4 regions of the Fictibacillus arsenicus genome follow, and region 1 is predicted to be linked to each of the others. Evidence: riboswitches for the same ligand, from Rfam matches in the RefSeq annotation. Region 1 holds a riboswitch; each other region holds the start of a gene.
What was found. Region 1 has a riboswitch for cyclic di-GMP ahead of ABE41_RS20800 (anti-repressor SinI family protein). Riboswitches for the same ligand answer to the same signal wherever they lie in the genome.
Positions count from the first base shown of each region.

Region 2: it holds a riboswitch for cyclic di-GMP, as region 1 does, so the genes downstream of both, ABE41_RS02255 (hypothetical protein) here and ABE41_RS20800 (anti-repressor SinI family protein) in region 1, are expected to answer to the same signal.
Region 3: it holds a riboswitch for cyclic di-GMP, as region 1 does, so the genes downstream of both, ABE41_RS17140 (stalk domain-containing protein) here and ABE41_RS20800 (anti-repressor SinI family protein) in region 1, are expected to answer to the same signal.
Region 4: it holds a riboswitch for cyclic di-GMP, as region 1 does, so the genes downstream of both, ABE41_RS17180 (copper amine oxidase N-terminal domain-containing protein) here and ABE41_RS20800 (anti-repressor SinI family protein) in region 1, are expected to answer to the same signal.

Region 1 covers NZ_CP016761.1:3,651,583-3,659,036, forward strand. The annotation lists gene ABE41_RS18415 (dihydrodipicolinate synthase family protein) at 1-222, opposite strand, end outside; gene ABE41_RS18420 (NAD-dependent epimerase/dehydratase family protein) at 223-1,239, opposite strand; gene ABE41_RS18425 (NAD(P)H-dependent flavin oxidoreductase) at 1,495-2,466, opposite strand; cyclic di-GMP riboswitch class I at 2,677-2,761, shown strand; gene ABE41_RS20800 (anti-repressor SinI family protein) at 2,792-2,935, shown strand; gene ABE41_RS18430 (helix-turn-helix domain-containing protein) at 3,019-3,339, shown strand; gene ABE41_RS18435 (STAS domain-containing protein) at 3,537-4,583, shown strand; gene ABE41_RS18445 (C40 family peptidase) at 5,129-5,782, opposite strand; gene ABE41_RS18450 (DUF6843 domain-containing protein) at 5,921-6,439, opposite strand; gene ABE41_RS18455 (hypothetical protein) at 6,367-6,783, opposite strand; one part of gene ABE41_RS18465 (IS3 family transposase) at 6,964-7,240, shown strand; one part of gene ABE41_RS18465 (IS3 family transposase) at 7,240-7,454, shown strand, end outside.
Region 2 covers NZ_CP016761.1:398,549-406,002, reverse strand. The annotation lists gene ABE41_RS02270 (Bax inhibitor-1/YccA family protein) at 1-467, shown strand, start outside; gene ABE41_RS02265 (hypothetical protein) at 497-1,144, opposite strand; gene ABE41_RS20870 (hypothetical protein) at 1,205-1,357, opposite strand; gene ABE41_RS02260 (DUF6376 family protein) at 1,794-2,237, opposite strand; gene ABE41_RS02255 (hypothetical protein) at 2,356-3,429, opposite strand; cyclic di-GMP riboswitch class II at 3,517-3,601, opposite strand; gene ABE41_RS02250 (hypothetical protein) at 3,686-3,880, shown strand; gene ABE41_RS02245 (IS1182 family transposase) at 4,030-5,565, shown strand; gene ABE41_RS02240 (CBS domain-containing protein) at 5,667-6,077, opposite strand; gene abc-f (ribosomal protection-like ABC-F family protein) at 6,159-7,454, opposite strand, start outside.
Region 3 covers NZ_CP016761.1:3,355,784-3,363,237, reverse strand. The annotation lists gene ABE41_RS17160 (LPXTG cell wall anchor domain-containing protein) at 1-99, shown strand, start outside; gene ABE41_RS17155 (class D sortase) at 103-729, shown strand; gene ABE41_RS17150 (helix-turn-helix domain-containing protein) at 754-1,077, shown strand; gene ABE41_RS17145 (hypothetical protein) at 1,081-1,314, shown strand; gene ABE41_RS17140 (stalk domain-containing protein) at 1,554-2,009, opposite strand; cyclic di-GMP riboswitch class I at 2,036-2,119, opposite strand; gene ABE41_RS17135 (S8 family serine peptidase) at 2,340-5,825, shown strand; gene ABE41_RS17130 (nuclease-related domain-containing protein) at 5,863-6,843, opposite strand; gene ABE41_RS17125 (LTA synthase family protein) at 7,179-7,454, shown strand, end outside.
Region 4 covers NZ_CP016761.1:3,363,667-3,371,120, forward strand. The annotation lists gene ABE41_RS17160 (LPXTG cell wall anchor domain-containing protein) at 1-366, opposite strand, end outside; gene ABE41_RS17165 (TasA family protein) at 434-1,108, opposite strand; gene sipW (signal peptidase I SipW) at 1,196-1,762, opposite strand; gene tapA (amyloid fiber anchoring/assembly protein TapA) at 1,784-2,596, opposite strand; cyclic di-GMP riboswitch class I at 2,936-3,028, shown strand; gene ABE41_RS17180 (copper amine oxidase N-terminal domain-containing protein) at 3,060-4,328, shown strand; gene ABE41_RS17185 (SGNH/GDSL hydrolase family protein) at 4,384-5,523, opposite strand; gene ABE41_RS17190 (copper amine oxidase N-terminal domain-containing protein) at 5,599-6,429, opposite strand; gene ABE41_RS17195 (HNH endonuclease signature motif containing protein) at 6,734-7,294, shown strand; gene ABE41_RS17200 (metal-binding protein) at 7,300-7,454, opposite strand, start outside.

The sequences.
Region 1 (7,454 bases):
AACTTTTTCGTATAAATTGTGTTGTGGCAAGCGGATTTCAAACTGTGTAGTGTGTACTCCCACTGCAACTCCACCAGCCCCGCTAGCCAGGTAATATTTAGTTAGAAGACGCTGATGTTCTTCGTCTAATGTTCGATCCTCATGGAGAGCTAGCGGATGTGCTGGAATGACCACGCCCTGATGAAGCCGATCTTTTATGGCAGACGATAATCTCTCAGTCACTTAAAAAGCCCCCTCCCGTTCTTGAAATTTAGAAGGTTTGTTCAGTGTTTCTCCTCCTTGCTTCACCCAGTTTGCTGTCCAATCAATCATTTCAGCTAGAGTGACCGAAGGATAGCCAAACATCTTAAATGCTTGTGCTGCATTGCTTAAAAGCGATCGATCAGATTCTTCATTTATAAAGATTGGAACTTTGTTAAATTGCTTGCCAAATTCTTCTGCTGCGTAACGGACGGAGAGTGTTTCGGGTCCTGTTACGTTTAGGATTTTAGCAGGTGATGAGCAATAATTTAGTGATCGTATCGCCCAGTCATTGGCATCTCCTTGCCAGATGACGTTCGCATTCCCCATGCTAAGGTTGATCGGCTTTTGCTGATACACAGATTCAGCTATATCCATCAGTACCCCATATCGGAGGTCAATGGCATAATTCAATCTAAAAATTAGGGTTGGTGTATTGTTTGTTTTGGAAAAATGCTCAAAAATACGTTCTCTGCCTAAACAAGATTGAGCGTATTCACCAATCGGATTGGTTTGTGAAGATTCTGTCGAGCCTCCATAATTTACGGATGTTAATGGATACACGTTTCCGGTAGAAAAAGCTACTATATTTGAGTCTTTGAACGTTTCAGCAACTTTACCTGGGAGATATGCGTTCATCGCCCATGTAAAACTTTCGTTGCCGGAAGTGCCAAATTTGTTTCCTGCCATGTAGATGACGTTTTGAAGCTTTGGAAGTTTGTTCAGGTCTTGTTCGTTGAGTAAGTCGGCAGCAATCGTTTGAATTCCCTCATTTTCAAGCTCTTGCTGAAGATTGCCTTTTGAAAATCGTGACACTCCAATTACTTTTTTGCTGACTCCTGCTTGGTTTATTGCTCGTTTCGCAAGTTTAGCTAGGCTCGGTCCCATTTTCCCGCCTACACCAAGAATAAGAATATCACCGTCCATCTTCGAGACTTCTTCAACGAGTCGATCAGACGGGCGAGACAATTTGTCTTCCGATTCGTGTACACTCTTCATAGAATTCCTCCTTCACTTAAGTCTTGTTTTTATGTTAAAAAATTTTGGGATGTCTAAAATAGGACCAAAAATAACTTAAGAATTTAAGAAGGGGGTCTGTCCCGGGGACAGACCCGGGACAGACCCCTTACAATTACAAATCTACTCAATATGTCCACATCAGACATACACACAAAAAATCCCCTAAATCCACGATTATCTCTAGTGGATTTGGGGGATTTAGTTCTAAAAGTCTACCTTTTCCCTTAATTTGGTTTATTTTAATTGAATGAATTCTTGTGATTGCAGCGCATTCTTATATTCAAGTGTTAGTTCTTCTACAACATCCTTAACTCTTGAAACATTCTTAACACTTCCTACTCCTTGTCCAGCTGACCAGATATCTTTCCAGGCTTTAGCCTTGGATTCTGAGAATGACAGATCTACAGAATCTTTTTTCAGCATGTTGTCCACATCATACCCTGCTCTTTTCAAGGATGGTAAAAGATAATTTCCTTTGATTCCGCTTATTGCATCCGTATAGATGAGATCTTCTAACGTCGACTCAATCAGCATCTGTCTGTATTCTTCACTTGCCGATGATTCTTCTGTCGCGATAAAACGAGTACCCATGTATACCAAGTCTGCTCCAAGGATTTTAGCAGCCAAAATTTCTTCTCCCGTTGAAATAGCGCCCGCCAGTATCGTAATTCCATCCCAAAACTCTTTAACAGCTTTTAAGAAAGCAAACGGATTCAGTGTTCCCCCATGTCCTCCTGCCCCGCTGCAGACTAAGATAAGGCCATCAATCCCTGTTTTAGCTGCTTTACGTGCGTGATCGAGTGAAATAACATCTGAAAAAACAAGTCCACCATAACTGTGAACGATTTTTGCTACATCGCTTGGGTTTCCAAGAGACGTGATGACGATAGGCGGTTCGTATTTTTTTATGAGCTCCATGTCTTCCTCAAAACGTTTATTGGTGCGATGCACAATTAGATTGACACCCCAAGGAGCTATTTTAGCGTTAGGATCTGATTGTTGAACTTGTGTAAGTTCTTCTGAAATACGAATCATCCAGTTTTCTAAAAGTTCCGATGTTCTTGCATTTAATAGAGGAAACGTGCCTACAATTCCGTTTTTACAGCTTTCAATAACCATATCAGGACTTGATACTAAAAACATCGGCGCATTAATAATAGGTAATGCGAGCTGATTCGACAGGCTTAGTGGCAATTTATCAGACATATTGCTTCATCCTTTCATTCAAGAACGTTTATTAGTAGGAATATTCTATACTTTAATTTCCACAATCCTTTCGCCAATCCTTTTATTTTAATTTATAGGGGTAGTAATATTTTTCTAATATTACATTTATATTACAGCCATTTTCTGACAACATTCTCTTATTTGCTTGTATATAATCAATTTGTGTTAGGAAATTTTACCTAATCATCCTTCAGACAAGGGCAAACATTCTCGAAAGAAATGGGCGCAAAGCCACGGGTCTAAGGCTTATTGCTAAGATCGCCGGGTTACCTGAACAAAAAAGCTTATCTGGAGGGATTTTTTAGTGGAAAATATTTTGACGTTGGATCGAGAGTGGATTGAATTGATGAAAGAAGCTAGAGATCACGGTTTCACTAAAGAAGAGATTATGAACTTTTTACAAAATCCTCAATTGGCAATGAATGAATACCTACTACAAGAAAATTAGTAAGCAGGTCTCATAATTTATTTACTTCCCAAATGTAGAAAGATATAATAAAAGCAAATTACTACTAAATGGGGATGCAGATGATGATTGGTGAACGCGTAAAAAAATACCGAACTGAAAAAGGCCTCTCCATTACAGCACTGGCTGATAAAGCAGGGGTTGCAAAATCGTACATAAGTGCTTTGGAGCGTAATATTCAACAAAATCCATCAATCCAGCTTCTCGAGAAGATTGCTGATGTATTGAATATTCCAGTCGATCACTTAATAATGCCTGAAGTTGATACTCAAAACCTAGACCAGGAATGGGCCGATCTTGTTAAAGAAGCCATGGGTTCCGGTGTAAGCAAAGAACAATTTAAAGAGTTTCTTGAATTTAATAAATGGAAAAACAAACAAAATTAATTGAGCCACCAGATAAAGATATCTGGTGGTTTTTTCTTTTTTAGGATGTCTTCGTGGAAAGAACAAAGAAGGGGTTTGTCTTTTTATGGGGACAGACCCGGGTCTGTCCCCATGTCGAAAAAATTAAGTTTCATCCAATACAATTAAGGGTAAAAGATAAGGGTGTTTGTATTTTTTAGCCTATGGAGGAAATAGATATGAATAAGACGCCGAATGAATTATTTGATACTCAAAAAAGTGTAGATGTAAATGGTTCTTCTTTTGAATGGGACACTTCCAAGGGAATTTTCCAATTTGAAGGCGGAGACGTCATGCTGTTTTGGATCGATTCAGCGTTTAAAGTTTTTCTTGATTCTATTGAGGAAATTACAGGTGAAGGTACAGCTGACCTCGTTTTTGAAACAGCTGGATACCGAACCGGTTTAGTAGTTAGTGATTTTTATAAAAATAAGATTGGCGATATTAAAACGTCCATAGAAGCCCTGCCAAATATCTATGTAACAGCCGGCTGGGGTAAAACGTTTATCGATGTGAATATAGAAAAGAAAGAAGCAGTGATCACAATCTCCAACAGCTGGGAAACAAAGGTTAAAAAAGCGCAAGGAAGTAAGCGTATGGGACGCTTCTTACCTGGCCACTGGGCAGGTGTTTTCACTGGATTGTTTGATACACATATGTGGTATGAAGTTCAAGAGGATGACTCCACATCTGATTTACTAAAAATAAAAATTACTGAGACAGATATTACTCCTAGCGATAATATTCGTGATCTTGTTCAGCGTGAAGAACAAAACGAAATCATGAAGCTTGAAGCGATGGTTGAGAATCGCACGCGCGAGTTAACAGATCTTATTAGAGAAATTTCATCACCAATCATACCTGTAACCGATCATATTGTGGTTATTCCGTTGATCGGTAAATATAATGAGCTGCGTTCTAAAGATATGCTGGAGCATACACTTACGTCGCTGCCGCAGCATAGAGCGAAGATTGTGATTTTAGATTTGACAGGTATCAAGTCGATTGATTCAGAGATGATTGATATGTTAAATAAACTCGTTTCTTCTGCCCGTTTGTTTGGAATGGAAACGCTGCTTGTAGGTATCTCCCCAGAGTTGAGTATGGAAGTAACGAAACACCAATATTCTTTAGGTGATAGCACTTATTTTAGAAACCTTAAGCATGCGATTCATTTCGCTTTTGCAAAGGAAGGCATGTTCATTCAAGAGCCGAGTCAGCCTTAAAAAGTAAACGAAAGCCACGCCATTTCGATAACGGCGTGGTTTTTTTTGCTTTTATTCGGTTATTTATCCGCGTCCACCCAGGATGGACAAATAAGAGCTAAATGTATTTGTTTGGGGACAGACCCGGGTCTGTCCCCAAATCGCCCCACATGTTCCCAATTTTTTAAAACCCCATCATTCGTCTATGCAACTTGTCTTCACCTACATACTATATAGAGAAAGCCGATCTCTGTTTAAGGAAATCGGTAATATTCCAGAGAGGTGAATATTTATATGTGTTATAAGTGTGGAGATTTCGACCACTGCAAGTTCGAGGAGGAAAAGAAATCCTGGAAAAAGGAAGACAAAAAGGAAGACAAAAAGCATGACTTTAAATGCGAATCTTCCAGCTCTTCTAGCTCTGATGTCTTGAAGTGCAAGAAGGTCAAGGTCATGAAGAAGAAAAAGAAGAAACGCAAATGCTGCTGCGATCCTTGGGCAAGAATCTTGTTCTAGGATAATAAAAAAGGAGACCGAAGTCATCGGGCTCCTTTTCCTTTTATATGTTACAGACGTTTTGTTCCAATATAACGCGGCTTCCAATATGAGTTATCCATCTCAGAGATCGTTACACCTGATGATGAACCAGCGTGTATGAACTTACCGTTCCCGATATAGATCCCCATATGAGATGCACCTGGCTCGTAAGTTTCAAAGAACACTAGATCTCCAACAGCTTGGCTGTACACTTTATATCCTGTGTTCGCCCACATATCTTTCACAGTACGCGGCAAATAAATGCTGTGAGAGTTTTTAAATACATAATTGATATATCCAGAACAATCGAAACCGTCAGGAGTTGTCCCGCCCCACTTGTAAGGCGTCCCCACATAACGCTTTGCATAATCTACTAGATATGAGTTATTAACTTTGTAGACTCCTAGTTTGTTGAATGTGTTACGTCCAGCTATTCCATCAGCTGTTAATCCTTTTGCACGCTGGAAGCTAACAACGGCGCTCTTTGTATATGAGCCATAATAAGTTGTCGGCGATCCGCTATATGTAAAATAACCCTTATCGCGCAATATTGTTTGAAGTGTTTTTACATCTGAATGTGTCATTGTTGGACGAAGCGTTTGATCTCCGATATTTGCAAAAGCTTGTACTGGTGATAATAATAATGCCGATCCTAAAACCGTAGTTGTAATCCATTTTTTCATAATATATCCCTAACCCCTTTTATTTTCCAAGTAATCTATTATTATCCTACTATAGAAAAAGTGGGTTGTGTTTTACGCTTCAATTACGAAAAATAGGCATATTGTCCATCTTGCAAATATTATTATTTTAGTATTCCTTTATTCTAATCCTTCTCTTATAAGAATTTCCTCAACCGACAGAGAGGGTTTTATATTAGGACTTGTAATATCTCCCTCTAATACAAATGCTTCTCCGCAACCGAAATCTGTAACTTTAAATTCTATATAATCGTGTACATCATGTCCCCCACTTCTACTGTCATGAATACAATTATAATCGATTTCCGTTTTCTTTCCCTTTTTATCAACGTAAAAATATTTGTTGTCGATTTCGCCACGCGGTTCTGATAAAGAAGTTAAAGCATACCCTTCTTCATTCACTTTAATAACTTTATAGTCTTTTATTCTCTGAGGTTTGGGTGCTTTTTCAACGTTATATAATACAGTTACCTCACCTACGTAGCCTTCCGGAATTAGATAATATTCTTTGGATTTAAACTTGAGGTATTCGACTAAATTGAAGGAGAAATATCCCATCAAAACAATTAGCACAAGTAATCCTGCTCCATTTTGTACGATATTTTTTTCTTCATAACTTCCTTCTCTCTTTTTAGCCATTCATCACAAAGAAAGAATAGCAAAAAAGCACCCACTGCAAATAATCCAAATCCTTTAAGTACTAATATAGTAAGAAAACCAAAGAATATATGTATGAATCCGGCTATTAAAAAACGTGTGCTATATAGATTTTTTGTCAGGTTTTCCGATAAGAGTGAAACCGGAATACCATAAAATAAACTACCTAACAAAGCTATTATAAAAATAGGAATTACCTCAATAATAATAGCCCATGAAATACCGTATTTCATAAACTCAGGAATCATTAGTATAATTATAAATAATATAAATATTATAGAGGAATATAAGGCTGCCTCACATTTATCAGTAAAAGTTTTGTTCATAATTACCATCCTATATAAGGTTGTGAATCATTTCACAAATAATTATACCAATTATTTCTTTTTCTGGTCTATGGAAAAATAAAAAAACCTGCAGATTAGACTAACCTAGGTAGATGAGACACAATAAAACACCTCCGAAATGATACACTTATTCTAAGTGATAATCGGAGGTGTTTTTGCATGGGCAAAAACGTATATTCAAAAGAAACAAAGTGGGCTGTTGTTAAGGATAAAATGAGTGGCCAATTTACGAATGAAGAAATTATGAATAAGTATGGCATTAAAAATGTTTCGCAAATAAAAACATGGGTGAAATGGTATCGTGAAAATCAAGTACACCGGTTTAATCAGCCAATAGGCAAACAATACTCTTACGGTCTTGGACCTGATTCAGCTAGTGAAGAGGAAAAAAAGGACCGTCAATTCAATCACTATAAACAGGAGAATGAAATCTTAAAAAAGTATTTGGAGATCGAAAAGGAGTTGAAAAAGAAGTAGTTCTCCGTTTGGTAAAAAAATTACGAAAAAAGTACACGGTTACGGCTATTCTAAGCGCGCTAAACGTTCCAAGGTCCACATACTATCGTTGGGTGTCTACTCCATCTAATGATTTGTCTAAATCAGAGAAGGTCATTATCTCACTTTGTGAAGAGACTAACTATCGGTATGGA
Region 2 (7,454 bases), 800 kb from region 1:
TTTATGCGGCTCTGGAAGGATTGGCAGTAGGCGGAATATCTGCAAACTTTGAATCTCAGTTTAATGGAATCACAATGCAGGCCGCGGCATTAACATTCGGTACGCTATTTGCCTTGCTGCTCGCTTATATGCTCCGAATCATTAAAGTTACACACAATTTCAGATTGATCGTTTTCTCTGCAACCGCCGGAATTATGCTTGTTTATCTTACGAGTTTCATTTTAGGTTTTTTCGGAATCGATATTCCCTACCTTCATAGTTCAGGACCAATAGGTATTGGTATCAGTCTATTTATCGTAGTTATAGCGGCGCTTAATTTGGTTCTTGATTTTGACTTTATCGAATATGGAGCAAACCAGCGTGTTCCCAAATACATGGAATGGTACGGCGCATTTGGCTTGATGGTAACATTAGTCTGGTTATACTTTGAGATCCTTCATCTATTGGCAAAAATTAGGCGAAACTAATAAAGAGAAGCCCGCGGGCTTCTCTTCTCTTATGAAAGGATCATTATCCACCTGTTAATCGTCCACCATCCAATGCCGATGTTAACGGCAAATAAACCAATTCTCATAACTTTATTTTCATGAGTTATAAGCTGAACAGCATATAAAATCCCCCATAGAACGAGGATGAGAACCGACCAGAACACCCCGTTTAGATCACCTTGCATAAATGCTCCATAGGTATAGATTAATGTATAGGGCATCAAAAGGATAGCAGTCAGAAAATACATCCCATGTACAGTATGTCTGCTCACCAGATTAGAGAGCGGGGCTGATTTAATAGCTAAACTATATAATAGAGCTATTCCGATTGCAGACCCAAGGAAAAATAATGCCTGGAAGATTTCATAAAAAAACACCGGCAAAACTTGAAGAGCATCAATCCAAAGAATTCTGCTATAAAATAACAGCCATAGCATAAGGATTACTCCAGCGATCGAAAAAAAGGTTTTAATCCCTTTCCAAACCGTTAAACTTAGCAAAATTACACCAAAAATAAAAAACAGAGAACCTAGCAGTTTGCTGGAGAATAATAAAAGAAAACTATATAAACAGAGAAGAACGGCAAACGCAATATGAAGAATATAATCATATTTCGAATGCTCCACCTGTTTGAATGTATTGTTTATTGAAACCATGCTGCACCTGCCAAGTCTAGTCGTGTTTATATTATCGACATCGATCAGTCATAACTTAAATTATTCTTTCGGCACTTTAACAACACCCCGAATGTGCCACATGTTTATAAGCTCGATTCTTTTACGGTATTGTTTTGCCTGCAGCCTTCCCTTTTTGTATCTTCTTTTTAATAGCTGCAAGTAATCTTCAATCTTAAGATGATAATCATTCATGCTTTATACCCACCCTCGCCATTTTTCTCACTGTCATATTCCCGAAAATAGTCGATTTGTAACATAAAAAAAGCTCTTTTCTAAAAGATTGCTACTTTTGAACATTTTTTAGTTGAGTAGGCTTCTTTGACTAGTTGATTGGAGAGCAAGGTGCGAGACTCCTGCGTGCCAACTACCTGAATATACTTCTTGCAAGGCATGCGACGAGGAACATGCTTCGTTACGATTTGCTTGTAGACGCAGGAGCACACAAACTTACTTGAAGGTGAGACTCCTAAAGGCGCAAAGCGCGAGGAGGCTCACCGCACGCCCCGCGGAAAGCGAGCATCCTGGAACGGAAATCAACATCTACAAAGGCAACATTGCTTAGGAAAACAGCTTAAGAAAGCAGGGATAGGTAGGAAAAAACAGCTACAAGATTGCAGCTGTTTTAAAATTATTCGCCGAGTTTTTTAATTTGTGATAATAGATCATTGTAAACAGCGATATCATCCAGCAAACCGCTTTGTTCGAGCAGATCAGCGTTCAGTTCCCCGTCTTTTATAACTGATAAATACTTATCTATTCCCTCTTGAAGCTGATTATTATGTTCAATCACCTGATTGTGAACATCTTCAAACACAGAAGGCGGTGTTAAATCGCTAAACTCACTAATGTCTGATTTCATATCTCCCAGCAGCTGTTCAAGTTCTTCTCTCGCTTTTGGGTCGTTTACTGCCGTTTCTGCAATTGCAGAAATCTCTTTTGAAAATTGTTGTACATCATTAATATACTCAGTAGCTTCAGGTACATAGTTCAGACCATTTGTTACTTCATTCACTGCAGAACAACCCGTTAATACCGTGATTGATAATAAAGCGGCCATTAAAGTCTTTTTCATTTTTGTCTCCTTTTCCCTTTATATTGGAATGGATTTGAATAAAAAAAACGCCCCTTTTTCTTGAGCGTTTCATATTTCTGCTTATTGTTATATACGGCTTGTAATGATTTAAGTTTCATTACATTCTTAATGAGTAAAAAAGATCAGTGAACTTATCGATTACATTCTCAAGTTTTAAATTTTCTTTCTCACCATATACCTTTGATTTTAACCGTTCAGGGTTAATAGAAGACAATTCTTTCATGTAAGCCTCAATCTTTTTAAGTACGGCATTAAAACTTTCCAACGAAATTTCTTTTTTATAGATTTTCGAATCTTTAATACGGTTTTCGAAAAGCTTTTGAAGCGTTTCATTAGAAAATTTAATATCTACTGCTTTTCTCGTTCCATATCCGTCCACGATATAGAACATGGTTGTTCCTTCTGACTTTTTGCTGGGATCGGCAAACTTTATTTCTGAAGTCAGGCTTCCGACTCTTACCTCCATTTTAAACGAACCTGAAGAAAATACCTGGTTTGGCGCAAGTGTTACAACAGGATTGTTCACTGAAGGATTGGTTGATGGAGGAACTTGAACTGGCGGGTTTGTTTCCTCTACTGGCAGTTCAATTTCGTTCGTTGGGTCACTTTCCCCGTTTTGATTTCCTGGTTCCTCAGGTACATGCTTCTTAACAATCTCTTCAATTTGGTTCCATAATAATTCCCGTACCGTCTCTAATAATCCTTCAGCAGATTTTAAATGTTTCTTTACTTGACCTTGTGGCGAGTCTGCAAGCAATTTCTCCAGATTATTCTTTAAACCGAGCAAAAATTTTTCAAGTGACTCAGAAACTTCTTCTTTAAAGGTATCTAAGCCAGTTTCAGGAGTTTCTTTCAGCTCACCTTTAATAGAATGGATAAAGTCAGAGGAGCTATCCGCTAATTCATGCCTCCAGTTGTTATAGATCCGTTCCGCTTCTTTTGCTCCTTGATGATGTTTCTCTATATCTTTTCTGGTATACGTTTTAAAAGGTTTATTTTCATGAACACTCTTTTCAAAATAATCTTCTTTTTTATTTTCTTTATGAAGTTTCTCGGGAGGAATGACTTCAAGATGCTGAGTCTTTTTCACATGATGATTATTTTTCAAATGCCCAAAAGCAAAATGGTTTCCTCGATCATAAGAAAATGCCCGCACTGCATGATTTGCCATCTTGAAAAACTCCTTTTCCCGTTAATTTTTGTTTTCTTCCTGACTTTTTGGACAAAATAAAAAAGCCCACAACAGAAGATAAAGTCTTCTTATGCCGGCCGGTTGCATCACTAGCTCCACATACTTATAGATGCCCAAATAAAAAGTATGCTTCCACGCTTCCATTAATTTCAATTATAATAGCAAAAATCTAAGACAACAATATATTTTTTGTGGTTTTAAAGAGCATTCACTTTAAAAAGAAAGGATGACAAGAATGAGTAATAAGGATAAAGCTTATGAAGGAAAAGATGAACTATACTTAGATATCGATAGGATGATTAACGAAGGAATGGCTGGCGGTACTGTGGCAGACACTGAAGATCTAAGACAGATCGGTTATGATACTGACATTACCTCACAAGAAGAACCGCCAACTATCGCAAGTGAAAGAGAAGAAAAAGATAAATAAAAAACAAAGGGGCTGACTCAAAAGGACACATAACGTGACCTTTTGGTGTCAGCCTTTTTTAATATGTCTTTTTGCACAATAAAAAAATCGCCCTATTTAGTATGATTAAGTCACCACAACAACAACCATACAAAAGGAGCGATTTTTTTATGAAACATGATCATATTTCTTTCATCGATTATAACATGGATCAACTGACTCTTCCAATGGATATAAGTGAATTAATTCCCTCGCATAGTGTGGCACGCGTTGTAAACGAAATGATCGAGCGTGTTCCTGACCAACACTTCCTTAAGTATTATCCCGGAGGCGGGCGAAGTACATATCATCCAAAAATGATGGCGAAGATTCTTGTCTATGCCTATACACAGCGCATGTATTCTGGCCGAGAAATTGCTCATCAGCTAACCGTTCACCTTCCTCTTATGTGGCTGAGTGGTTTTCAAACGCCTGATTTCCGTACAATTAATCGGTTTCGTTCCGAACGATTAAAGGGATTAATAGACGACTTGTTTAAACAAGTGATTGTATTACTAGTAGAAGAAGGACAAGTTCAACTCGATTCTTACTTTTTAGATGGAACAAAGATTGAAGCGAACGCCAATCGGTATACATTTGTTTGGAGGAAGAGCACGGAAAAATATAAAGAAAAACTTGAGGGTAAAGTAGAGGAGCTCATTACACAGATCGATGGTGTCTGGAAAGAAGAAGCGTCTTGTGAAGAGAATGAAAAGACGGTTATTTCACCTGAGAAGATTCAAAACAAAGTAAAAGAATGGGAAGGAAAACTGGAGAAAGAACCAAAGAATAAAGAACTTAAGAAAGCTATAAAGGTCATGAAAAAAGACTATCTGCCAAGAAGTCTTAAGTATAAGAAGAACTTATCCATCTGTGGTGATCGAAAAAGTTTTTCAAAAACAGATCCAGATGCGACCTTCATGCGTATGAAGGAAGACCATATGAAAAACGGGCAATTGAAGCCTGGGTACAATGTTCAAATGGCATCAAACGAACAGTTCATCTTATCGTATACCCTGCACCAACGCCCAGGAGACACACGGTGTCTTATCCCGCATCTTCAAGAAGTCAAAGCGAAATTTAATATTGATCCAAAACGCATTATCGCAGATGCAGGTTATGGTTCAGAAGAAAACTATGCGTATTTAGAAGAGAAAAAGCAGGAAGCATACATTAAATATGGCCTGTTTGAGAAGGAACAAAAAAGGTCCTTTAAAAAAAATCCTCATCACCAATCGAACTGGGTTTATGATGAAGAAAAAGACACGTTCACTTGTGCTGCAGGCAAATATCTTTATTTCACCGGGGAGAAGAAGCAAACAACGGAATCGGGGTATGAATCCACGATCAGAGTTTACCAGTGTAACGAATGCGAGGGTTGTCCATTTCGAAAAGATTGCACAACCTCAAAGTATGGCAGAAGTACACAGGTGAATGAAGCCTACCAGGAACTAAAATCGAAAGTAAAAGAACGCCTTTGGACAGACGAAGGAAAACAACTCTATGCGAGAAGAAAAATCGACATAGAGAGTGTTTTCGGTCAGTTCAAGGGCAATCGGTCGTTCCGGAGGTTTTTCCTCAGGGGCTTACCGAAGGTAAATATTGAGATTGGGCTGATCAGTTTAGCCCACAACCTATTAAAATCGGCGGCCAAAAAGGCCGCCTAAAAGCGAAACGAGTCAATTATTTTTTTATAAAAACCAACTATATAAAAAAGAGGCATAACCTCAAAAGTTTTTACACTTTTGGGTCAGCCCCTTTTGGTATTTTACAAAGGCTTAGAAATCTCAGTAAGTGCGTCTCCTGCTTTATCGTTGTCTTCATGTTTAACAGCAAGGTCTCCTAATGAAACAATACCAACCACATTTCCATTATCCAAAACAGGAAGTCTGCGTACTTGATATTCAGACATTAGCTTCTTAGCCTCATCAATCGTCATATCAGGTGTCCCTGTAACAGGATCTAATGTCATACCATCACTGACTGTCCCTTCAATATTCCCGTCAGCTACACACCGAATGACGATATCCCGATCGGAAACAATTCCTTTTAGTTCCCCATTTTCAGAGACCGGAATAGAGCCTATTCCTAAACTTTTCATTAAACCGGCAACTTTAGTAATTTTCGTACTTGGTTCACACGTCTCAATATCTGAAGTCATAATATCTCTTAATTCCATTTTATCGCCTCCTAATAGGTAATACGATTATTCTGTACCTTTTTAAGAGTAAAGCTAAACCTTTCAACTGCATCTCCAGTATTATTGAGCCTTTATAAGTCTGATTTCCTTTAATACTTCTTGATACCTTTGATCAAGTCTTATTTTCTCTTCTTCATTCAAAGTTAATGAAAGCTGTCCGATTAAATCTGTCATTTCAAGTTCAAGCTTCAGTAAATGATCTTTGTGATCTATGGTTTTTGGACCTGTTTTTATATCGCCATTCTTATTTTCAAGATATTCCTTATAGCTCCCCTCAAACCAATAAGCTCCTGGAGGCTGAAGATCCAAAACATGTGTTGCTGCTTTTTCCATTAATCTTCTATCATGTGTCGCAAGGATAAATGTACCCGGATAAGCGATTAACACTTCTTCTAATGCTTCTCTCGTGAACAAATCCAGATAATTCGTCGGCTCATCAAGCAATAACAAATTATAATCATTCAAGAAAAGCTTCGCTAATGCGGTTTTCATCTTTTCTCCGCCGCTAAGCACCTCAACCTTTTTAAATACATCTTCACGTTTAAATAAAAGCCTCGCTAATATCGTCCTTACCCATGTCTCCTCATACAAGCTGTTTTCCATGACATTTTCTAAAATACTTTTTGTCTCATCAAGGATATTTAGATGCTGATGAAAATAGCCAATTTTTAGCTGCTTTGATTTTTCTATTTGTTCATTCCCTCTATATATTGCTTCTAAAAGGGTTGATTTTCCTGTTCCGTTTTTACCTGTTAAAACAACCTTCATACCTGGCTTTACAGTAAAAGATAGGTCAATAAAAAGCTGACGCTCGTCAAACCCAACGGAAAGTTGTTTAACCGCCAGCGCTTGTTTGCCATGTATGACTGAAAACTGCTGAATATCAAAATCGATTTTTGGCTGTTCTTTTGGCTTTTCTTTCTTATCCATCATCTCGATTCTTTTTTCAATTACCTTCGAAGCTTTCTCCAAAGACCTTTTTGCACTTCGAACCTTCATTTTCCCTAATTTCGCCTCACTATATGACATGCGAGCTGGTTTATCTTTCATGCCCTTGGCTTTTGATGATTTCTCCTTTGCAGCATTCTCCAGCCTCGTTTTTTCTTTTACATATTGCTCATATTCAAACTGCTGCCGCTCTTGTTTTTGCTCTTTTTGAATGAGATATTCTGCGTAATTTCCGTGATACAACGTAAATGTTTGCTGATCAAGTTCGATTATTTTTGTGCAAACCATATCAAGAAAAGTTCTGTCATGGGACACGAGCAACACGGCACCTTTATGATGATGAAGAACTTTTGCCAGCTGATCCATCCCTTCAACATCCAAATGGCTCGTCGGCTCATCTAAAATAAG
Region 3 (7,454 bases), 300 kb from region 1:
CTCTTTATCATCTTGTCAGGATTCTTCATCTCACTCGCTGGACTTGGTCTGCTGCTCATCAAGAAATCTATTATTCCTAATCCATTTAAACGAGGATAAGAGATGAAGTGGCTCGCATACCTCTTAATTGCAACTGGTTTGTGTATAATGGTTTATCCAAAAGCAAAAAGTGCATATTACTCTTACCAGGAACAACAGCTGTTGAAAGACTGGGAATCTAGTGATGAAGATTCTGTGATCCAACAGAGCTACCAGCAGCTGGATGATGTTTTTTCAGATAACAGCGAACCAAAGCGTACACATGAACCCCAAAAACTGAAGAACGGAATTATCGGAAAGCTAGAAATAAATAAGATTGATTTAACCATCCCAATTATGGAAGGTGCCTCCCAGGCTAATTTAAAAGTAGCAGCTGGACATCTAAAAGGCACCTCTCCTGTTGGGGAGGCTGGAAATTCGGCCATTGCTGCCCACCGAAGCTACACATACGGGAAACAGTTCAACCGTTTGCCAGAAGTGGAAGTTGGGGACACGATTCACGTGGTAACAAAAAACAAAAAGCTTACATATCGAATCATCGATGAAATGATCGTGCTGCCTGATGATTTATCGGTGTTAAGGAAAGATTCATCTGAAAGTATTCTTACCTTAATTACGTGTCATCCCATGAAAAATCCAACTCACCGCTATATTGTAAAAGCTGTTCTGGATAAAGAGGAGGTTTTATAGCAAAGGAAGTTGTTGCTTGTGAATATGCGTCTTGGGAAACAAATTAAGAAATTCCGATTAAGAAAAGGTCTCAGCATCACGAAGCTTGCCCATAAAGCAAAAATATCTAAAGGCTATTTAAGCAGCATCGAAAGTCATAAAACCAACCCGTCTGCGCATATGATACAAAAATTGGCTAAAGCGTTGGAGGTACCTGTGGAACAATTGTTAAATATTCAGGTAGAGCTGCTTGATCCTGAATGGGTTGAGCTTGTTACGCAAGCGAAAGAAATGGGAATTAATAAGGAAGAAGTGCGCGCTTTTCTTGCCTATGAAGCTTGGAAACATTCCTTGAAAGAAGAGGTGTGAACGGTGATCCGGTTAGGCAACGGTTTATACATCTGCCATTTGAACGGCCACATCTTAAAGGTCGTGTATTTAGGGAATAACGAATGCGAAATATACCTCGGTGATGAGTATCAGGGGAAAGCGCATTTTGATTACGTAAAAAAGAAACTGAACCTCATGGAGAAAAGATGGAACACTTCTAAACTCGTACACTATAAATTTAGAGAGTTTCAGCCGACTCTTGATTATACTGTTTGATGGGGAGCTAATCTTTTTGGGATTGGCTCTTTTTTTATTGGTGGATATGTCGAGGATTGTCTGCTCGCGAGTATATTGAAATTTTCGTGAGATTATGTAAAAAATCTGTGAGATTAACCCCTATTTTCGTTAGAATAACAGTGATTTCCGTGAAATTACAGGTCATCAAATACCCAAAGTAGAAAAAGCTGCCACATAAAGTGAGCAGCTTCTTTCTGTACATAGTTTTACCCCGATGACTAGTTAATGTACAGCGTGTTATCTTCTTCGTTAAACTCAAGTGTAACGCCAAGTGCACGTTCGATGAACTTTAACGAGTTGATTGATTTACCAGAATAGATTTTTGAAGGGATGATTGCAAAAAGCACATCTTCGTTATCAAATTGGAAGAAACGCGGGTGAAGTCTTAGCGTGTAAGAAATGTCACCGCGTGTTGCTGTAATGCTTTTTTCATTATAGACTACACTTCCGCCGTTTGCTTCTGCAATAGCTTTAACAGGCAGGATCAGGTTTTCTCTAAACAATCTTGCTCCTGCTTCCTCTAATTCTAGTACTTCACCTTGGTAAACAACAGTTACCATTTCGGATTCTTGCTTATGTTCCTTTTTAGCAGCAAAGCCCGTTGTTCCTGTTGCAGCAACAGCTGTGAATGCTAGAGTCGTTGCGGTAACCCATTTTGCCAATGATTTTTTCATACCAATTCCTCCTAAAGTGTAATGGTAATGGCAGCTGGCTGGCGTAGTACAAGACCTTAGCCCCTATAGCTTTGTGACACTGAATTTCTCCAGTTGTACCATTTAAGTCTTAACCGCGGCATACCGATAACTAGTTAAACGGGTAAAAACTATATCTTTTTTATCGGTAAAAAAGTCCTTATTGTTAGGTATCTTTTAAACATTTGTTTAAAGTTTTTCTATTAAAATGATAGTAATATATTTTTGTAAAAATTTGTAAAGTAGTTTGATAATTTGCTATACTAGTTTACGAGGGGTACCAAAAATTTCTATTTTAGAGGGGTTGAAGGTATGAACAAATGGCATAAAACGCTGGCGTCGCTCGGACTGTCTGTCAGCTTAATAGGCTCAAGCTTTGCGCCTGTATTTGCCGAGACGGATAATTACTCTGTTGAAAAGAGTTCCATTCCGGTCTCTGAACTATTTAAACCAGGAAGTCGAGTTAAGGAAAATCCGTACAACTTGGCTAAAAAGAAAGACCAGATCAGCGAAACTACATTACTCGTCAAGTACAACAAAACGTTGTCCACGAGTGAACACAAAAAAGCGGGAGCAACACTACAGCGCAGAATGTCGTCACTAAAGTACGATGTTGTTAAGATCAACAGCGGCAAGAAAATGGAAGACGTTATGAAGGCGTACAGCAAATTGGGGAAAGTAGATATCGTTTCTCCGTCTGCAAATTTCGTTAAACTTGGGACGACTGATCCGAAAATTGATCAGCAATACCACATGTCTCTTTTAAATGTGGACAAGGCTCAATCTATGGCTGGTAAAAACAAAGTACGTGTTGCGGTAATCGATACGGGGATCGATTCAAAGCATCCTGAATTAAAAAACAAACTGCTGCCGTCCTATAATGCGGTAAACCCAATGAACCAGGGGACGCCTGATTATCATGGGACGCATGTTGCGGGTATCATTGCCTCAGAAAAAGGAAATGGTGTCGGCGGTTATGGGGTTAACCCAAACGTAGAGATTTTACCGATTGATGTTTTTGACCGAGGGATGGGTGCATCAGATTACGTAATCGCAGATGCCATCATGTATGCGATTGAGAAAAAGGCAAAAGTCATCAACATGAGCTTAGGGAGCATTTTCCCGTCACCGTTGATTCAAGATGCAGTAGCAAAGGCTATTGCAGCTGATGTAACGGTTGTTGCTGCAGCGGGAAATGAAGGGATGAACCTGAACAGTTATCCTGCAGCTTTTGAAGGGGTAATTTCTGTTGGTTCCACAAACAAGGATAATATGCTTTCTACTTATTCTACATACGGACCATCTGTGGACGTAGTAGCACCAGGTGAGAATGTATATGCACCGCTTTATGATTATGAGAAGAAATCCACTTTCTATAAACTGAGCGGAACATCCATGGCATCTCCAGTAGTAGCGGGTGTAGCTTCACTTTTATTATCAAAAAATCCGAATCTTAAGCCGAAACAGATCGAGTACATCTTAGAACAAACCGGTAAAGATCTTGGTGCAAAAGGCTACGATGTAAAGTATGCGAACGGTCTTGTGGATCCTGTAAAAGCATTGTCTTTTGACACTTCCAAAATTCCTAGCTCTGTATATGTAGCGAAGAGCAAATCAAGTCTGTTAAAAACGGCTGAAAAAGTAGATGTATCTGAGAAATTAGTCAAAGAAGGCACTATCAAAAAGGCATACGAAGAGCAGTTCATTCAGTTCCCAGTGAAAAAGGGTGAGTATGTACAAACGGTTTTAGAAGGTTCAGCTGATTATGACTACAAGTTTACGTATTATTTGGCAGGTAAAGCAATCAAGCCTCTTCAAAAAGATGTGAACAAGACGCTTGAAGGCAAAACAGAAGGACATTTGTATGAAGTGCCTGAAGACGGAACGCTTGTGATTGGCGTTAGTGACGTAAACGGAAACTACAATGCGGATGGAAAATCAGCGTACAAACTGTCTGTTGAGAAGTTTGATCGTTTACTAGAAGATACAAATACACGTGAAAATCCGGTAGCGGTTGAATCATTCCCGTTTGTATCCGAAGGGGAAGGTGACTGGACGTTCACTGGACACGACGGAGATTCTGATTTTTATTCGTTTAAAACAGAAGAGTCTCAGATCGTGAAAGTTGCAATTGGCGGTGTTCCTGGAATCGACTCGACGCTTAGCTTGAAAATGATCGAGCCATGGCCGGAAGACATGCCTGAAGATATGCCAGAGGACATGCCTCCAATGGAGCAGGAAATGGATATCGTAAACCTGAAGCCAGCTGGTGAAGGGGAGGTTCTAACTTTTGAAGCTATGCCTGGAATGGAGTATGTGGTCGAAGTTGATAACCATACACCAGGATTCTTCTTCCCAATGAGTTTGTTTGAAGATGGAATGAACCGTGAGTATCCTTCTTCTCATGTTCCGTATTCATTAACTATTGATGCAAAACCTGTATCTGAAGATGAAGATGGCTTCCCGAATGGTGGGCATCTGGAAGAAGAGTACATGGAAGGCGACATGGATGTTGAAGAGTACATCTCTAGGCGCAACGAGTACAAAAAGAACCACCATGATTCAATGGGTGGCGAAGATGACTGGATGGAAGAAGAAAAAGCAATGCTCGAGCGCATTCGCGAAGCAGCACTTGAATATGATCCCGAAGCAGGTGCAGAAGGATACTTCCAATATGCGGGTGATGAAGATTTCTACAAGTTTGAAGTAGAAGAAAGTGCAATATTTGAAATTGACTTAAGCTCTTCAGAAGCCGTTCCAGCAATGGAAATCATGAAGATCATGGAATTCGAAGATGGTTTTACAACACTTGTACCTGTAGCAACGAACATCACTTGGGGCTTCATGGACATTGAAACAAAAGATAAATTTTCTGCAGGGCTTCAGTCTGGAGAAGAATACTTTATCCGTGTGATGCATCCAAACTATCAGCCGAGCTTTGACAAGTACAGCTTTACTTCAAAAGTTGTGGTTGAAAATCCTGAAGATAAGTACGAACCAAACAATGATATCGAGAAAACACCAGTAAAAGACATGCCAGCTGAAACGGTTCGTGGTAACTACGCGATGAACGGCGACTATGATGCTTATTATGTAAAAGCAAAAACGAACGGATTGTATGGTGTACATTACAAAACAATTGCACCTACAAAAGAAATGCAGGAAAAATATCCTGACCTGCTAAAACCGATTGATGGCGTAATTGCCATTTTGGAAGACAAAAACGGCAACCGCATTTTAGATCCGGAAGAATATAGCTCTGCACGTATGTATGACAAGAGCTGGGATAGCGGACCGGAGCAAGGTTCATTCCAAGCGAAAGCTGGCAAAGGATATTTCGTAATCGCTGACCAATGGCTGTGGGATTTCCCAAGTCCGAACCTTAACGAGTACGAACTGACTGTAAAACCAGTTAACACGAAGGATGAAGATGCTGGATCTGCTGTGAAAAACAACATTCCATCCAAGCCGATCAAGCTGAAGCGTACGGCAATGAAAGAGTGGGAAAGCAATGGCCACCTGAATGCAGGAGTAGCAGGCGGAGACGCTGATTGGTATTCATTCAGCTTCATGGCTCCTCACTCAGGTCAGATCACATTTGCAAACGATCAAATCGATGGCGTGATTAGCCTTTACGACAGCAAAGGCAAGCTTGTCGCAACATCTGATACGTATGCATTGGGAGATGCTGAAGTGTTGAACTACAATGTAAAAGCAGGGAACTACTTCATTAAAGTAACCGATGTATTCGGTAATGCATCCTTAACACCATATTCGTTGAAGATGAAGATCAATTAATTGTAAGAGGACAGCTCCTTCTTTAGGGGCTGTCTTTTTATTTTAAGTTTAGTAAGGGTAATAAGTTGTAGGAACGAGATTTTGTAGAACCTGTATAAGGAAGAATGAGTGCTTTCAGCAAATGGGTCGTGATACTTGTGGATGGAAGGTGTAAAAAGTATTTGCACTCTCTGTTCGTAATGGTAGGGGAAATAAGAAGGGCATAATCTTTAAGTGCTTCAATATGGGCTATTTTAGATTTATGCGGACAATTGAGACACCACCAATTTGCTCCTTTATAGTACATGGTGAAAGGCTGGTCACATTTGGGACATAGAACGCCATTCAATAATTCATGTTTGTCCATTTGAAACAGATCGCAAACATCTGGATCGTGGGCGTCATGTAATTTAAACAATTGTTTACTAATTTTCTTCATCTCCTTACTCGACAATATAGAAGTTTGATATTTTTGCTGGAATAACGTGAACTTATGATGAAGTTGAGCACTCTTGATAACTCTTGCAAAAGCCTCTTTATATGAAGGGGAGAATTCTACAATTGTAGATGGATTTGTAATGACAACAAGCCTTTCAATAGGAATGGCAGGAAACTTACACTGCTTCAAAATTTGATTTAAGTGGTAACTTTGCCGCTTTACCTGCTCAATGGGGTCTTCAAAACATTCCCTTTTTCCATCAAGTGTCCGAATCATCTGTTTTACCTTATCATCAAAATAAAGGTGTCCGGCAAGGTTCTTAATCTCTAAAATGAGTAGAAATGTAGGAGTAACAATAAGTTGATCCATCTGAAAATAGTATTCATCATGCATGATTCGTAAGCCGGGAAGAAAAAGGAGCCCGTCTTTTGGCAAATAGCGATAAAAGTATTTCAGTGATTGTTCACCAGAAAATCCAGCTTTAAATCTTCGGTAACTTTCCAAGATTTGAGGTCTTTTATGACTTGTGGGAGAACTTCGCTTCAATAAGACCTCCAGTTTTTTAATAATTACGGGTGGTTTTAGTTCGATTTTACTCATAACTATTCTCCTCTTCTTTTTTATAGCTGTTGAAGCTATTTTGGCGCATTCTTACGTAGGATGGCAAAAGGTAAAAATGGTCCATTTTGCTCTAGGATTTTGTTAATCTCACGAATTTCGTTAGTAATCTCACGAAAATGAACCTTAATTTCACGAGTTTTTAAGGAATCTCACGAGAATAATAATATACTCGCGAGCCGACACACCTCGACACATCCACCATTAACAAAATGTACACTACCTACTTAAAAATGGGTAAACTCCCATCAGGGACGTTTGCCCTTTTTTATATAAAAATGTAAAATGAGAAAGGTACTGAAAGGGGATACAATTGAATGATTCTACAAGGTTTCAAGCGTTGGGGATGGGACTATTTTTTCTATGGTGCCTTTCTACTCGCTGTTTTTCTTAAACTCTATTTATTTGGCGCTTTTTCTGATACAGTTTTCGCTCGAACAGGCCTTGTTGGCTTCATAAAAGAGAGCCTGAGCAAATTATTAAATGAAGGAACCATCATTGGGTTCTATGCAGGTTTAACGTTAATCAGCGTCGGGGCACTATTGCTAGTTTCTTTCTGGACGCTTTTCTTAAAGCAAAGCAAACGCTGGATC
Region 4 (7,454 bases), 290 kb from region 1:
TTCTTCACTAAAACTAGACAGAAATCTAGATTTTGTAGAAAATTCACTTATTTTTCCTTCGTAAAGAATCTCATTAGGAGTTGATATTTTTAATTGTAATTGTTTAAAAAGCAAGTCATTACCTGATACTTTCTTTATTGTTGAGTTATAAAAAAAGTTTGTATTACCATCATTTTTTATTATTAATTTTCTTTCTGCCCAGTCCCCAGGGGCAAATCCACTAATATTAAATAATTGTTTTTGGGGAAATAAAGATAGATTTAGAACAGTAGAACTTTTAGTAGCTCCTGTACTCCCAACAGGAATAATAGTCAATAAGAGTAAGACACATGTGTATAAAAAGGAAAAAAATATAATTTTTTTCATTATATTCTCCTCTCATCACCTTACATATAGAACAAAAGACGGGTTTAACCCGCCTTCGTTCATACTTTTAATCAGTTATTACATCCCCATTACCTGTAGGAGTTCCACTTCCTGTATTAGCACGTTCCATTCCATCTCTTTGCTGTGCATTGAATATGAGTTGAGCAGTTATTGAATCTCCTTGTTGATGATTTTGATTTCCTAAGTTTACATATTCTAGTTTTATTTCATATCGATCAGAATCACCACTACCAGCAGCTAATCCGTTACGGCTAATATCTACTTCACCCAGATCTCTCAATTCTTTAAGAGTAAGTCCTGTTAAAACCAAAGTAGTATTATCTCTCTTCATAGCCTCTAATGGTGATCCATCAAGGTTGAAAATACTAACTTTAATATCATCTTCAAGTTTATTCATATTACTAGGATCAATTGGGACACCTGTAGGGTTAGCTACATCATTTAGGGTATAGGTAACATCAAACCAAACATGCTTAATATCAACTGAACCAGCGTTTGTAAGATTAATGTTTCTTGTCATTGTATCACCTGGAGCAAGATCACTAATTTCGAATAAAGCACTAGACTCCATTTCAGGTTTTAAATCTAATGTCCCAGCAAAAAAATCATTGTCAGCTAAAGTCTCCGAATCTGAGAATGCTGCCCAGGTTCCCCCACTGATCATTGCCAATCCTAATGCCCCAGAAGCTACTCCTAAACCGATTTTCTTTTTGATACTCATTTACTTTTTTCCTCCCTATCGCCCACTCTTCATGGGTATGTAATTTTTATATTGAGCCCCCAATAAGGGGGATTCAACCGAAGTTAATTAACCATTAATTGTTGTTTCTTTGTTTTTTGATGGATCTAATTCTCTTACCGTTTGCCAGACTGTAATCCCTGAATAAATCAATAAGAACAAACCCGGTAGTATTAAAAGTATTGCTGTACCCTCTTTTGATTTAGCAAAATCTATAGCATAGCCTAAGAAAGGTATTGTAAATCCTTTGTATTCACCTACAACGTTCTTAGAAAGTATTGGGTCTTTATCCGGATCTTCGTTGTTATCACCTTTGGTAACGTATTGTGTTTGTTCACCTTGACCTCGTACTTCCAAAACTCTGTGAGTTACAAGGGAATTGTCTTCTTTTATGAAAGTAATAACATCATCTTTTTGGAAACGGGTCATATCTCCGCCTGGTTTAATCGCGATAATAGATCCTGTTTGAATGCTCGGTTCCATTGATCCTGAAAGAACCGTTTTTAACTGATAGCCTAAGAAGTTCGGTTCTCCACCAGAAGCTTTAGATGAAATGACGACAAAGGCCATGAATAAAAGGGATAAAAATAATATGGAAGTGATGATTCTACTCATCCAAATCTTTGCTTTAATCAATATTTTTCACCTCATAATCTTTTATTGTGTTTCTTCAGTTGTTGTCTCACTTTGCTGTATGTTTTCTGTATCATCGTTATTTGTTTCATTAATTTCAGTACTATCTTCTGCTGGATGTTGCAATTCAGTATCTGGTGAATCATCTGTATTAGGAGTTTCTGGCGTAATTTCAGGATTTTCTGAAGTTGTGTCAGGTGAGTCATTTGTAATTGTTGGTGTTTCAGGGTTTTCAATTATGCCATCAGGGTTTTTAGGAACTTCTCCTAAAGTAATAGTCTCGCTCCATAATGCTTTTTCTGGGTTTCCTTTACCACCTGTTGATTTATTCCCATGTCCTTCCCTTTGAACTGCTTTAAATTTATAATAACCAGGAGTAGTCGTTGCATATTGCAAGGTATAAATTTCATCCTTTTTCAATAAAGGTAGTGAATCTTTGTAAACCTCTACTCCAAATTTCGGATTACCCTCGGGAATATAATAAACTGTATAGTCAACAGAATCAGTCATATCACTACCACTATTCTTTATGGTGGCAGATATACCGTTTGCAAAACTCGATTCTCCAATAAACTCTAAAGAACTCTTCTCCCAATCATCAGTCGAATCTGGTGGATCAGGTACTTCCCATTCTGTTTTTAAAGGAAGGGTTAGAGTTTCAATATCATTGAAATAAGCGCTGGTTGTTCCTAATAAAAACATCAATGAAAATGTCGAAATGTAAAAGATGGTTGCTACCTTAATGGTAAATAAATAAGCCCAATGTTTATTTCTAAATTTCCTAAGCCGTTTATTTCTTATGACAATCCCCACCTTTATTAGAGGATGATTTCTCAACTTGTTCTTTTTAAAGAACGTTTATGTTGTTATTATAGAACGTTATACCTACTTTAAAAACCCTCATTTAAGCTCATTTTTGTTCTTTTTAATGTACAAATGTACTATTTACCTTCCTTTTTCTTCAATTTTCATACATTTTTGTAATTTTTAAAGAACCTTATGTTCTTTTTAATGAACTTATTTTAATTCAAAACTATCACATAAACCCCGAGAATTATTTTCCTCTAACAAAATCCACACTACTTTCCAATCCTCATAAAGCCCATCATAAACTCAGTAGTTTTCCTAACATAATACCTTACAAAATATTACATAAAATTCACTTTTAAACCGATATAAATTGAAGGGTACAACTGGAGAAATCCAGTGTCACAAAGCTATAGGGGCTAATGATTGGATTCATCCGGTCGATGTCAGCCAGCTGCCATTACCCTAACAAACATTTCAAGGAGGAAAGGGAATGAAAAAGAAGGAAACTTGGTACAAGAAGCTCACTTTCAGCTTTTTAGCTGCCACGATTGTCTTGGCATCACCTGCATATTCGGCTGCTGAAGGCATGAAGGATTTTGTTGCCCAAAAGGATAGTGGAAAGGGCAAAGGACACAACGAAGATGACAACAGCGATGACGATACAGACGATCCCGAAGAAGATGAAGACGACGATGAGGAAGATGACGATAAAGGGAATGGGAAAGGTAAAGATAACGGCAAAGGCAAGGACAAAGAAAAAAAAGGTGCTGAAAAACAGCTTGAGCAGATCAGCGAGCGTTTGGATGACATTGAAGAGCTTATTAGTGAAGCAACGGATAAGCTCGACAGCATCTTAGGTGGACAAACACCTTCTGAGGAAGAGTCTCCAACTGAAGAGGAACCACCTGTCGAAGGAGAAGAACCTCCTGCAGAACCACCAGTGGAAGATGATCCAGCAACTGAAGAACCTGTAGAAGATGAAACTCCTGCATCAGAAGAAGTTTCTGCACAAAACACTGAGACTGAAACTGATGAAGATACAGCGGAAGACTCCACTGAAGATGTTAAAGAAGACGTAACTGAAGAAGATGACACTGAAGAAGAAGAAACCGATAAAGATTCCGATGATGAAGAACAGTCTGAAGAAGTTGCAGAAGAAGAGGAAGAACTCGATGATGAAGAAAAATACGAAAGCGCAAATGGCGTTCGTGGCAAACTAATTTCTTCTATTAATCAATTAAGTGCTGTTGAAAAACAGATTTCCGGATTAGAAAGCAAAACGGATAATGCTGATGAAATTACAGCATTGAACGAAAGAGCTGCTTCCTTAAAAACTGCGGCTCAAGAGCAATTAGATCGTATCGAAACAGCTAAACCAGAAAAAACAAATAAAGAAGAAAGCAAAAAAGAAAAGAAAACAAAAGTTTTTGTAGATGATGTTGAAGTGGAGTTCGACCAAGAGCCAGTAGTCATCGCGAACAGAACCGTTGTTCCGCTTCGTGCTATTTTTGAAGCATTAGGTGCAGAGATCACTTGGGACAACAAAACGCAAACTGTTACTGCAACAAAAGACGGAGTTACGATAACACTGAAAATTGGTGAGAAGTCTGCTACAAAAAACGGTGAAACAGTGGAACTCGATCAAGAAGCGATTGCTTTAAACGGACGTACGATGGTCCCTGTTCGTTTTATTGGAGAATCTTTTGATACAGAAGTTGTTTGGGATCAAGAAACCGGCGGGATTTACGTCGTAGAATAGAAATAACCCCCACTGCTAAAAGTTGTGGGGGTTATTTAAAAATATATTAAATATCTTAATTTGCTATAAAAATGTTCCCTGTTCCTGCATCCCACTTTACCTTTGCTCCTATTGATTCTGAGATAAACCTTAGTGGAATCATCGTTCTGTTATTAATTACTTTTGCAGAAGCATCTATGTTAAAGAGAACTCCATTTTTATAAGCTTTATTAGAGTTTAGTTCAAGCTTCACCACATCTGTACCCTTTTTGATGATCACCGAGTTTGTTTTTGAATCCCAGCTGACAGTCGCCCCTAAGTCATCGAACACCCCGCGCACATGGACCAGTGTTCGTCCATTGATGTAAACTGGATCTTGGTCAAACGTCTGGAACACCCCATTCACATATATGGATTCTCTCAAGTGATTTGTAATGTTAGGTAATACAACTTCCCAGAACTCTCCTGAAATCTTTTCATATCCTTTTACACTAGGGTGAATGTCTGAAGGGTTTGGAAGATTGACTTTAACATTTACTGCAATTGCTTCTTTTGTTGGTACATAAACGCCATCTTCGCTAACGGCAGCTTCTTTTATCGTATCGTTCAATTCGTTTAATATAGGTAGAAACTGTTCTTGCTGATCAGCTGGCAAGTATGGATAGGCATTGTAATAACCCATTACATAGACTTTTGCTTGTGGGTTAAGAGATTTGATTTCTACTAAAATATCTTTTATATTGTTTTCAACTTGTGTTAAAACCTCAGAAAGATCCACCGGGTCAATAGATAGCCCATCATCTGTTCGTTTCATCTTTTGAAGGAGGTCATTCGCTCCAGCATCTAACGTAATCATATCTGCTTCTGCAATATGAGCTCTGATTCCTGTAGTATCGTCCTTACCTTTTCGTACATCATTTAAAATATCATCAAGTACTTTTTGTGAGGTATACATCGAAAAAGCATACTGCTTACTAAAGGAATTTAAAAATCCGATTTCTTTTAAATCTTCAGCCAGTAAATCTGCATACCCTTTTCCAATTTTAAAATAAGGGGTTTGACCTGCAGCTAAAGAATCCCCAAGTGCTAAATAAGTCACCGGTTTCGTTTCTGTCTCAGCATGAACGGTTGTCACATTTGACAACAGCAACGAAAACAACAGTGCAAAACTTAATAACAAAGAAACGAAAACTGAATTCTTTTTAGTGTAAAACATTTGTTCATCCCCTTTTCTTCTCATAAAGAAAGACCGCTTCCAAAAATGAAAATGATGAATGCGGTCTTCCAATCTTTACTCAAACACTTTATTAATAGTGACTGACACTTTTCCCTCTTCAGCCTTCTGTGTATTCAGATTATAACGAGTGGCTAAAGCTTTGCTGTATTGATTCCACTCTGATGTAAAATCATAATATGTTTCTTTATTTAAAATGTATGCTCCTAATTCAGCTTTCATCTTTTCACTATAATACTTACCAAGTTCCAGTGAATCTCCAGAATCCTCGAAAGCAATTTGAAGATTCTTCAATCCGTGATCTTTAATATAAAAAAGGAATAAGGCGTCCTTTCCATAAACTTTTGTTTTAGCTGTTAATGAACCTTCTCCATACGCAAGGTCCCAATAGTCTATCTTTTCTACAAGCTTGTCAATTTTGTTGAGAGGCATGCCTTTATAAAACGGTTTTAGTAGAGTTGTAAGTTCTCCCTTAAAAATATACGCGGTTTGTTCTTTGGGTGACCATTTTACCTCCGATCCAAATTGCTCACCAATAAAACGAAGTGGGAGGAAAGCACGGCCATTCTTAGCAGCAGGTGCAACATCAATGATCGTTTCTTCTCCGTTAATAAGAACCAACTTAGAATTCAATTTAAAGTGGATATATTTCATGCCATTCTTGATTGTTATACCGTTTGTTGCCGGATACCAATTCACTTCAGCTCCCAGTTCCTCTGCAACCCCACGCAATGGTACCAACACCCTGCCGCCCTCAGCAAAGGGTTGAGTATCAAAATTGACTAAGCTGCCATTGATCTGGACTTTAATGTTGTCTGCAGCTTGAGTTATTGAAGATAATCCAAATACAATAAAAAAGGTAAATAAAAAAATAAGAATTCCTTTCATCCCTGACCTCCTAGTTATCGATTCATTTCAATATCTGTTAAGGTACATGTAATGTCTAAACTATTATACTACCAATAATATACATTTTGTACTATAAATGGTTTTTCTAAATAAAAAAAGAACGAGTAATTGCTCGTTCAATTCTCTTTCTCACAGTTAACCAAACCCTGCATGTACTTTTTCATGACACCGTTATATGAATGTCTTGTATTACAAACATTTGGTTCTATACTATTATTTTCTCTATTTGGGTATTGTATAATTTCTGTCTTTTATCGCAATCAAAAACAAAAGGAGACATTACATGAATAAAGCAGATCTAATTAAATCACTATGTCAGTTTGTTGAATCCGGAGATCAAGCTTCTGGTAATGAATTAATTAATCACCAATATCCCTTTAAAAAGATAGAATATGTAAAGCGAACTTATTCAAAAGCTTTGATGTTGCGGGTTTTTATGAAAGATGGATTTATCGATCGGTACAGCGGTCAAAAGTTAATATTTCCACCGGTGCTCAGAATTCTTTCGATGAACTATCCCAAAGAATTCCCGTTTCATCCAAATTGGAAGATGAGTGAATGTCATCCTGCCTATTGGGACCTCATGCCCACTATTGATCATATAGTACCGATCACGAAAGGTGGAGATAACATGAATGAAAATCTGGTGAGTACTTCTATGATGCGGAATAGCGCTAAGGCCAACTTTACCTTAGAAGAGCTAGGTTGGATGTTATACCCACCAGGTAAACTAGAAAATTGGGATGGACAGCTTAAGTGGTTTATAGATTTGGTAAATGAAAATTCCGGATACTTACAAGTTCCATATATTAAAGAGTGGTTTTTAGCAGCAAAAAAAATATAGTAAGATTATCTATTTTCTTTCCATTGTATATATTGTCTTCTAAGGTATGTACCGCAAGGACGATACCCTGCTGCTAATGCTTTATGTTCATCCGCAAAGAATACTCGTTGATTTACATACCCGCCTTTTTTAATAGCACGCATTGCAGCTGTACAATCCA